DNA from 2 places in the Pseudomonas tussilaginis genome. Region 2 is predicted to be linked to the other one. Evidence: predicted binding sites of a transcription regulator. Region 2 holds the regulator's gene; the other holds the start of a gene.
The links. Region 2 encodes sigma-54, which starts transcription at its own class of promoters, with help from an activator protein. Its sites were predicted from a motif close to ANTGGCATNNANNTTGCTNT; they were not measured.
Positions count from the first base shown of each region.

Region 1: a site for sigma-54 is predicted at 2,448-2,467, ahead of flgB (flagellar basal body rod protein FlgB). Genes of this name have one in related genera too.

Region 1 covers NZ_CP088149.1:4,228,355-4,233,773, forward strand. Annotated here, with positions in the region: gene flgE (flagellar hook protein FlgE) at 1-800, opposite strand, end outside; gene flgD (flagellar hook assembly protein FlgD) at 832-1,539, opposite strand; gene flgC (flagellar basal body rod protein FlgC) at 1,555-1,998, opposite strand; gene flgB (flagellar basal body rod protein FlgB) at 2,002-2,409, opposite strand; gene cheR (protein-glutamate O-methyltransferase CheR) at 2,599-3,426, opposite strand; gene CX511_RS18830 (chemotaxis protein CheV) at 3,478-4,407, opposite strand; gene flgA (flagellar basal body P-ring formation chaperone FlgA) at 4,480-5,232, shown strand; gene flgM (flagellar biosynthesis anti-sigma factor FlgM) at 5,399-5,419, shown strand, end outside.
Region 2 covers NZ_CP088149.1:4,750,769-4,756,187, forward strand. Annotated here, with positions in the region: gene CX511_RS21280 (KdsC family phosphatase) at 1-80, shown strand, start outside; gene lptC (LPS export ABC transporter periplasmic protein LptC) at 89-661, shown strand; gene lptA (lipopolysaccharide transport periplasmic protein LptA) at 648-1,175, shown strand; gene lptB (LPS export ABC transporter ATP-binding protein) at 1,176-1,901, shown strand; gene CX511_RS21300 (RNA polymerase factor sigma-54) at 2,081-3,574, shown strand; gene hpf (ribosome hibernation-promoting factor, HPF/YfiA family) at 3,652-3,960, shown strand; gene ptsN (PTS IIA-like nitrogen regulatory protein PtsN) at 3,973-4,437, shown strand; gene rapZ (RNase adapter RapZ) at 4,440-5,294, shown strand; gene CX511_RS21320 (HPr family phosphocarrier protein) at 5,315-5,419, shown strand, end outside.

The DNA of each region.
Region 1 (5,419 bases), 520 kb from region 2:
TTGAAGACCTTGTTCTCCACTTCGTAGCCCGAACCTGCAGCGCCCGCCGTCATGGTGTCGACGCTACCATCCGGATTGAAGTTGATGGTCCCTTCCAGCGGCTGCGGCGGCTCCTGGCTCGGATCGAGCGGGTTGCGACCGTCGATCAGGGTGTACGACTTCCACTCATTGGTGTCGGTCTTGACGTAGTACTGATCCATGACGTGCTCGTTACCCTGGCTGTCATAGATCTTGGTGGCAAAGGTCTTGTTCCAGGTGGTGTCATCACTTGGATCGAAAGTGGTGGTTGCCGGGATGACCTTGTCCGACGAGTTGAGGTTGATCCCCTGATTGATCGAGGTGGTGGACTTTGGCGCCAACGCCGAGGTGTCGATCTTAAGATCAGTCAGCACGCCATTGATGATCTTGCCATTCTCATCCACACCGTAGCCGCGCAGGCGCAGGCCATCGGCGGTGACCACGTAATTGTCTTTGTCGGTCTGGAAGGCACCGGCACGGGAGTAACTGAGCGAGCCGTTGTCGCTCAGCACAAAGAAGCCCTGCCCCTGGATACCCATGTCCAGCACGTTGCCGGTATTGGTGATTTCACCGTTGGTGAATTGCTGCGACACCGAAGCCAGGCGCACACCGTTACCCACGCTCTGACTGCCGACGCCGAGCTTGTTGGCCGAGTAGACATCGGCGAATTCCGCGCGCGACGATTTAAAACCGGTGGTTGCAACGTTGGCGATGTTGTTGCCGGTCACGTCCAGTTGTTTGTTGGCTGCATAGAGACCGCTAAGGCCGATATTGAATGACATCTTTCAACTCCTTGTGCCGCGTTAGCCGGCTCTATATACCGATGGTTTGGACTTTGGACAGCGCGATGCTGCCCAGGCCAGCGAGATTGAGCATCATCTCGCCGCCGGTCTGACTGAGGGTGACGCTGCTGACCGTGGCGGGCAGCAGGGTGTACATATCCAACTGCTTGCCTTCGATGGTGGTTTTGGCGGCAAAGGTGTAGGTACCTGGATCAACCTTCTCACCGGCGTCATTGGTGCCATCCCAGACGAACTCGGAATTGCCGGCCTTCTGCTCACCCATATCGATGGTCTTGACCACCTTGCCATCCTTGTCGGTGATGGTGACGGTGGCGTTACTCAGCGACTGCGGCACTACCACGGAACCGGTGAAGCTCTTGGTGGTGTCGACCATGGCCTTGTCGGTCTGGACGATCACCGAGCGACCAACCAGCGATGACGCCTGCAGCGCCTGGGACGATTTGAAGTTGCCGGAAATCGCCGTCACCGTCTCATTGAGCGTGGTGATGCCTTCCAGGCTGCTGAACTGCGCCAACTGGGCAACGAACTCACTGTTGTCCTGAGGATCAAGCGGGTTCTGATTCTGCATCTGGGTAACCAGCATCTGCAGGAACGCGTCTTTGCCCAACGCCTGGTTGCCGCCAGCCTTGTTGTTGCCACCATTGTCGGAAGTCGGATTGGCCTTCTTGAGCACGTCATTCAGGTTTACCCCGCTTGGGGCATCATTAACACTTGCCATTGGCTTCGTCCTTTATCACTGACCCAGGGTCAGGACCTTCTGCATCATGGTCTTGGCCGTGTTCATCAACTCGGCGTTGGTTTGGAACGAGCGACTGGCAGAGATCATGTCCGCCATCTCCTCAACCACGTTGACGTTCGGGTAGTAGACGTAGCCGTCCTTGTTCGCCGCCGGATGATTTGGCTCGTAGCGTGCCTCAAGGTTGCTTTGGTCTTCGACCACGCCCAGCACCTGGACGCCCTGACCGGCAGCATCCTGATCCTGGAACAGCGACTGGCTGACGCCACCCTGCGCCTGCTGGAAGGTGGTGGCGAACACCGGATGGCGAGCACGGTAGGTCTGATCGATGCTCGATGAGACGGTCTCGGCGTTGGCAATGTTCGAAGCGACGGTGTTCAGACGCGTGGTCTGCGCACTCATGCCGCTACCGGCAATGTTGAAAACACTGGCGAGGGACATGACTTACTCTCCGCGCAGGGCCGATACCAGCCCTTTGAATTTACTGTTGAGCAGCGTAAAGCTGGCCTGGAAACCGACGGCGTTTTCCGCATAGCTCGATTGTTCAAGCTGAGCATCGACGGTGTTCTGGTCGACCGAAGGCTGCATCGGCGTGCGGTACTGCAGGGCTTCATCACCCATGCTCACCCCTTCGGCGTCGATGTGCCGGGCATTGGTGCGATCCAGGGAGAAGTGGCCCTTGCTGGTCTTCTCGCTCTGCGCCGCCAATACCGAAGCGAAGTCCATGTCACGCGCCTTGTAGTTGGGCGTGTCGGCGTTGGCGATGTTGTTGGCCAGCACTTCAGCACGCTGGGCGCGAAAGCCCAGTGCCTTTTCGTGAATGCCAAGCGCTTTGTCGAAGCTGATGCTCATGTCAGGGAAACCTTCGAAGGTTTTTCGTTGACTGAGTCAGAGCAAGAGCCATGCCAAAAAACAAAACCCCGTAAATACGGGGTTTTCAGGGCGTGCGGTGAGCGGCAATGCCAGAAAAGCGGCAAAGGCTTTCCGCCACCTGCCGACAGAGCGGCAATTTGGTGGCGGCAATCGCGCTCCTGCCAAAGGCTACTTGGCCTGGTAAATGATCCCCGGGCTGCACTGAACCATCTGGTAGTGATCCGGCAAACCGTTGAGCGCCTCGGAAGCGCCGAGGAACAGGTAGCCGCCAGGCTTGAGGGTGCTGTGGATACGCAGCAGGATGTCTTTCTTGACCTGGGCCGAGAAATAGATCAACACGTTGCGGCAAAACACGATGTCGAACTTGCCCAGAGCAGCATAGCTGTCGAGCAGGTTGAACGAGCGAAACTCCACGCGACTGCGAATCGGCGCCTTGATCGCCCAGCGCCCCGGCGTCTTGACATCGAAGTAACGCTGCAAGCGCTCCTGGGATAAACCACGAGCAATGGCCAGACTGTCGTACTCACCAGACTTACAGTTGTTGAGCATGGTCCCGGACAGGTCAGTGGCAACAATCTGCGCCCCCATTTTCAACTGGCCGATGTTGCTGCGCTCGAACTCGTCAATCGCCATGGAGATCGAGTACGGCTCCTGCCCCGAGGAACAAGCAGCCGACCAGATACGCAGGCGCTGACCTGGGTTGGCCTTGATCTGCTCAGGCAGCACTTTGTTCTTGAGCACTTCAAAGGGGTAAGTATCGCGAAACCACAAGGTTTCGTTGGTGGTCATGGCATCCACCACCTGCTCGCGCAAACCGCTGCGCGGCTGGCTCTGAATACGCTGCACCAGTTCAGTCAGGGACTTGATGCCCTGCTGCTCCATCAGCTTGTTGAGACGGCTGGAGACCAGGTACTGCTTATTTTCGCCCAGCAGGATGCCACAGGCTTTTTCCAGGAAGACCCGGAACTGTTCGAAATCCAAATTACCCGTAGACAATGATGCCGCCTCTTAAATCGTGTGAACCGCCAGGGGTACACCCCCTGGCCGTTAGTGCGTGGCCTTGATCCGATCAACGACGCGCTGGGCGAGGTCATCCGGCTTGAACTTGGCCAGGAAATCATCCGCGCCGACCTTCTTGACCATCGCTTGGTTAAACACCCCAGACAACGAAGTATGCAGGATGATGTGTAACTTTTGCATGCGCGGGTCGCTGCGAATCTCGGCCGTCAGGGTGTAACCATCCATCTCCGGCATCTCGATATCGGAGATCATCATCAGGAATTCTTCTTCCGGACGCTTGCCCTCATCGACCAGCTTGCGCAGGTAGTCCAGCGCCTGGCGGCCATCATTGAGCGCCACCACTTCCACCCCGACCGTCTGCAGACAACGACTGACCTGCTTGCGCGCCACCGACGAATCGTCGACCGTCAGCACCCGCAGTAGCACCGCCTTGTCCTGCACCTCGGCATCGACCACACCGGCAGAAATGACCTCGGAAGTCGGCGCAACTTCAGCAAGGATTTTCTCCACATCGATGATCTCGACCATCTTGTTGTCGACCCGAGTCACCGCCGTCAGGTAATGATCGCGCCCGGTACCTTTGGGTGGCGGATGGATCTCTTCCCAGTTCATGTTGACGATGCGCTCCACCGAGTGCACCAGAAAACCCTGGGTCTTGGTGTTGTACTCGGTAATGATAACGAAGCTGTTGCGCACATCTTCACTCAGACCGGGCATCCCGGTCGCCATCGCCAGATCAAGGATCGGGATGGTTGCCCCACGAATATTCGCGACACCACGCACTACCGGGTTGGACTTGGGCAACACAGTCAGAGGCGGACATTGCAGCACTTCCCGCACCTTGAACACGTTGATCCCGTAGAGTTGCTCGCCATTGAGACGAAACAGCAGCAGCTCCAGACGATTCTGCCCCACCAGTTGTGTGCGCTGGTTCACCGAATCCATTACACCAGCCATGCCAGAACTCCTTCACCTTACGCTACGAGCCTCGTACCCAGTGTCGGCACGCGCTTTGCTTTTTTTAATCGTATGAACACGAAAACGACATTTTTCCGACGCCTTACCTGCCACCTGCCCGGCTTCTTTGTTGTGCTGTGCCTGATGGTCCCCGGCGCTCGCCCTCTGGCTGACGCTTTTACCTTGCCTGAACAGCTTATCGGTGTCACCCAAGGGTTTCTTGAATTCACGGTTGAAGATTACCTGGCCAGCAGCCAGACCGAAGGGCGTTACGAAATCCAGGTCAACACCCTTGATCCGCGCCTGCGCATGCCACTGTGTGACCGCCAATTGGATGCCAGCCTGGAAAGCCCGGCACAGCCCCTGGGCCGCGTGACGATAAGGGTTCGCTGCGAAGGAAGCTCACCCTGGACGGTGTTTGTGCCCGCCCAGGTACGGCTGTTCCGCCAAGTGGTGACCGTGGTGCGACCGCTCAAGCGCGAGAGCATTGTCGGTGAACAGGACGTCGCCCTGCGCGAGCGCGATGTAGGCGTGCTCAACCAAGGTTTCCTCAGCAGCCTGGACCAGGCGATCGGACTCAAGCTTATCCGACCGACGGTCATGGACCAGGTACTGACACCGCAACACCTGGAGCAGGCCGAAGTGATCCGCAAGGGCGATCAGGTGGTCATCACCGCGCGCAGCGGCAGCCTTGCCGTGCGCATGCCCGGCGAAGCCCTGAGCAAAGGCGGCCTGAGCGAACAGATCCGGGTCCGTAATCTCAACTCCAAACGCGTGGTCAAGGCCAGAGTAACCGGGCCGGGCCAGGTGGAAGTGGCCATGTAAAGGAGCGAACTGCGAAGAACTCTGGCGATCAGGAACTGCTTTTCCTAAACTGTGTCCCATTGGGTGCGCCGAATGCCGTGCAGGTTGCAGCGTAATTGCGCCTAAAGTTTCTTTCGGGTTGGCCGAAAACAAGGCAAGCGTCCATATACCCAGAGGTTTTCTGATCATGGTCATCGACTTCAGTCGT
Region 2 (5,419 bases):
AAGGTGCAGCCCGCGAATTTTGCGAGTTGATCCTGCAAGCCCAGGGCAATCTCGACGCGGCCAACGCCCACTACCTGTAGAGCGACACATGTTCAGTAAAAAAATTCGCACTATTGCGCTGTTCAGTGTGATTGCCGCCTTGCTGGTGGCCGTCGGCTACTGGAACATCAGCCCAGAGAGCTTTCTCGACAAACCTGTCGCCAGCGTCGACGAGAAGGCCATCGACTATTACGCCACCAACGCCCACAGCGTGCAGTTCCTGCCTGATGGCAAAATGCAGTACGAGATGACGGCCGATAAGGTCGAACACCTCAAGGTCAGCGAAGTGACCTTGTTGACCACGCCAGACCTGCAACTGTATCGCGGCACCACCTACCCGTGGCACGTGCAGAGCGAAAAGGGCGAGGTCAACCCAGATGGCTCCGAAGTGGAATTGATTGACTCGGTACGGGTTGCCCGCACCGATGAAAAGAACCGCACCATGATCATTACCACCAGCCGCATGACGGTATTCCCGCAGAAGCAATATGCGCAAACCGAACAAGCCGTTAAAATCGACGGCGCCGGTGGCGTTACTACGGGCAATGGAATGAAAGCGTATTTGAAAGACGGCAGGATGGACCTGCTGTCCAACGTAAGAGGACAGTATGAGGCTCGTTAAAACCCTCCCCTTTTTGCTCAGCCTGAGCGCAGCACTGGGAAGCGCGAGCGCCTGGGCCCTGCCGAACGACCGTGACCAGCCTATCCGTATCCAGGCTGACAACGCGCACCTGGATGACAAGAAAGGGGTCGCCACCTACACCGGCGACGTCATCATCACCCAGGGTTCGATGATGATCAAAGGCAACACCGTGACCATTACTCGCGCCGCCAATGGCGATGTCGACGTCGTGACCTCGGTCGGTAACCTTGCCTATTTCGAGCAGCAGCAAAGCGCCGACAAACCGGACAAAATGAAAGGTTACGGCAAGCAGATCCAGTACCAGTCGCAAAAAAACCTGGTGGTGTTGACGGATCAGGCCAAGGTGGAAACCAGCGATGGCAACACCACTGAAGGCGAGAAGATCGTTTACAACACCCAATCCCAGGTTGCGACTGCCGGTCGCGGCGGATCGGTGTCAACGCCTCGCCCACGGATCGACATGGTGATCCAGCCGAAGAAGAAGGCCGAGTAAATGGCGACCCTCAAAGCCCAGCACCTGGCCAAGAGCTACAAGAGTCGGCAAGTGGTACGCGACGTCAGCCTGTCCATCGACAGTGGCCAGATCGTCGGTTTGCTCGGCCCTAACGGCGCCGGCAAAACCACCTGCTTCTACATGATCGTCGGCCTGGTCCAGGCCGATCAGGGCCGTGTCCTGATCGACGACCTGGATGTCAGCCACCAGCCGATGCACGGCCGCGCCCGTGCCGGTATCGGCTACCTGCCCCAGGAAGCGTCGATCTTTCGCAAGCTGTCGGTTGCCGACAACATCATGGCGATCCTCGAGACCCGCAAGGACCTTGATCGCGATGGCCGACGCAAAGAGCTGGAAAGCCTGCTGCAGGAATTTCACATCAGCCACATTCGCGACAACCTCGGCATGAGCCTGTCCGGTGGCGAACGTCGCCGCGTGGAAATCGCTCGCGCCCTGGCTACCGCACCGAAATTCATCCTGCTCGATGAACCCTTTGCCGGTGTCGACCCGATTTCGGTCGGCGACATCAAGCAGATCATCCATCACCTCAAGGCCAAAGGCATCGGTGTACTGATCACCGACCACAACGTCCGCGAGACACTGGATATCTGCGAAACCGCCTACATCGTCAACGATGGTCAACTGATTGCCGAAGGCGACGCAGAGACCATCCTGGCCAATGACCTGGTGAAAGAGGTGTACCTGGGCCACGAGTTCCGCTTGTAAGTTCGAGGCGACACAGCGCTTGCCATGGGCTGCTGACCCGGTGAAATCCGGCTTTATTGTTACAGTGCCCTAGGCAAACGCTCCAATTTCAGGCATATAATTTGCTTAAAGTTGGCGCTTCGGTGCCCTTGTAGTGGATGGCGCATGTGCGCCGGCAAAAAAGGTGTAAAGCCCCTGCCATGAAACCATCGCTCGTCCTAAGAATGGGCCAGCAACTGACGATGACCCCGCAGTTGCAACAGGCTATCCGACTGCTCCAGCTTTCTACCCTGGACCTCCAGCAGGAAATCCAGGAAGCGCTGGAATCGAACCCGATGCTCGAACGCCAGGAGGAAGGCGACGACTTCGACAACAGCGACCCGATGGCCGACAACGCCGAAAGCAAGCCGGTCGCCGAAGTCCAGGAAACCACCTTCCAGGAAACCACGCAAACTGTGGACAACCTGGAGGACGGCGAATGGAGCGAGCGCATCCCCAACGAACTGCCCGTCGACACCGCCTGGGAAGACATCTACCAGACCAGCGCCAGCAGCCTGCCCAGCAACGACGATGACGAGTGGGACTTCACCACCCGCACCTCGGTGGGCGAAAGCCTGCAAAGCCACTTGCTCTGGCAACTTAACCTGGCGCCGATGTCCGACACCGATCGGCTGATCGCGGTCACCCTGATCGACTGCATCAACAACCAGGGCTACCTCGACGAAACCCTCGAAGAAGTCTGCGAATCCTTTGACCCCGAGCTGGACATCGAGCTCGACGAAGTCGAAGCCGTACTGCACCGCATTCAGCAATTCGAACCTGCCGGCATCGGCGCACGCAATCTCAGCGAATGCCTGCTATTGCAACTGCGCCAACTGTCTGCCAGTACCCCGTGGATGGCCGAAGCCCAGCGCCTGGTACGCGATTACATCGACCTCCTCGGTAGCCGCGATTACAGCCAGCTAATGCGCCGGATGAAGCTCAAGGAAGATGAACTGCGCCAGGTCATCGAACTGGTTCAGAGCCTCAACCCACGTCCTGGCTCACAAATTGAGTCAAGCGAAGCCGAGTACGTGGTGCCTGACGTGATCGTACGCAAGGACAGCGATCGCTGGCTGGTCGAGCTCAACCAAGAGGCTGTGCCGCGTCTGCGGGTCAATCCGCAATACGCCGGGTTTGTCCGCCGTGCTGACACCAGCGCCGACAACACCTTCATGCGCAATCAGTTGCAAGAAGCCCGCTGGTTCATCAAGAGCCTGCAGAGCCGCAACGAAACCTTGATGAAGGTCGCCACCCAGATCGTCGAGCATCAGCGCGGCTTCCTCGATCACGGCGACGAAGCAATGAAGCCGCTGGTCCTGCATGACATCGCCGAGGCGGTAGGCATGCACGAGTCGACCATTTCTCGGGTCACCACGCAAAAGTACATGCATACCCCACGCGGCATTTACGAGCTGAAGTACTTTTTCTCCAGCCACGTCAGCACCTCCGAAGGCGGTGAATGCTCGTCCACAGCGATTCGCGCGATCATCAAAAAACTGGTTGCAGCGGAAAATCAGAAAAAGCCATTGAGTGACAGCAAGATCGCTGGTTTACTGGAGGCACAAGGCATCCAGGTAGCCCGTCGCACCGTCGCCAAGTACCGCGAGTCTCTCGGCATTGCACCGTCGAGTGAGCGCAAGCGACTGATGTAGCCCCTGAGATAGCCATCGCAGTTCAGTGGCAGGCGCAACACCTGCCTCTTATGCACGGGCAACAAAGGAGAAGCTGTATGCAAGTCAATATCAGTGGACAGCATGTAGAAGTCACCCAGCCGCTGCGCGAATACGTCGAGCAAAAACTCAAACGTCTGGAGGGGCACTTCGACAAGATTACCAATGTGACGGTAATCATGAAGGTCGAGAAGCTGCAGCAGAAGATTGAAGCAACGCTGTTTATTCCCGGCGGCGAAGTTGTTGCAAATGCCGAACACACAGACATGTATGCAGCGATCGATGCCTTGACTGACAAGCTCGATCGTCAACTGAAAAAACACAAGGAAAAACAGCAAAGCCTGCTGCAAGGTGCAGCGGCCCGCTGATCCCCCTCATCCATGATCCGACTTGAAACTATCCTGACCCCCGGCCGTTCCCTGGTGAACGTGCCGGGAGGCAGTAAAAAGCGCGCACTCGAACAGATCGCCAACCTGATCGGCAAAGAAGTACCCGACTTGGAAACCCAGGACGTGTTCGAAGCCCTGATTGCCCGTGAAAAACTGGGCTCCACCGGCTTTGGCAACGGTATCGCCATTCCCCATTGCCGCCTCAAAGGCTGCAAAGATCCGGTCAGCGCGCTGTTACATCTTGACGCCCCCATAGACTTCGATGCCATCGACGGTGCTCCGGTTGACCTGTTGTTCGTGTTACTGGTCCCCGAAGCTGCCACCGATGCTCACCTGGAGCTGCTGCGCCAGATCGCCAGCATGCTCGACCGCCAGGACGTACGCGAAAAGCTGCGTGCGGCCACCAGCAACGACGCGCTCTACCAGGTCGTTCTGGAAGCACAGAACGGGCACTGAATATGCGCTTGATCATCGTTAGCGGCCGCTCCGGCTCCGGTAAAAGTACCGCTCTCGCGGTCCTTGAGGACAACGGCTACTACTGCATCGACAACCTGCCTGCCGGGTTGCTGCCGCAGCTGGCCGAGAACGCCCTGATCAATACCGAGCTGATGCAGCCCAAAGTGGCGGTATCAATTGATGCACGCAACCTGCCCAGCCACCTCAGCCGCTTCCCGGAGTTGCTTGAGGAAGCCCGTGGCCGTCATATCCAGTGTGATGTGCTGTACCTGGATGCCGATGAAGAGACCCTGCTCAAGCGCTTTTCGGAAACCCGTCGGCGCCACCCGCTGACCAACGCCAATCGCTCGCTGGCCGAGGCGATCAAGGACGAGACTGAGCTGTTGGGGCCGATCGCCGACCTCGCCGACCTTAAAATCGATACCACCAACCTGAACCTGTATCAGTTGCGTGATTCGATCAAGCTACGCCTGCTAAACCAACCGGAGCCTGGCACCGCGTTCCTGGTTGAGTCCTTCGGTTTCAAGCGAGGCATGCCCGTAGACGCCGACTTGGTGTTCGATGTGCGCTGCCTGCCCAACCCCTACTGGAAGCCGGAGCTGCGCGAGCACTCCGGTTTGGAGCAACCGGTCATCGACTACCTGGCAGCACAGCCTGATGTCGAAGACATGTTCCAGGACATCTCCAGCTACCTGCTCAAATGGTTGCCACGCTTTGCCGCCAGCAACCGCGCCTATGTGACTATTGCCATTGGCTGTACCGGTGGACACCACCGTTCGGTTTACCTGACCGAACGCGTGGGCCAGTTGCTGCAGCAATCCTTGAAGAATGTCCAGGTTCGCCACCGCGACCTCTAGCCCACAGGACCACCGCCGCGATGCCCGCTCGTGAAATCACCATCATCAACAAGCTGGGGCTGCACGCCCGGGCTGCGGCAAAGTTCGTTGGCGTGGCCGGACGCTTCCCCTGCACGGTACGTATA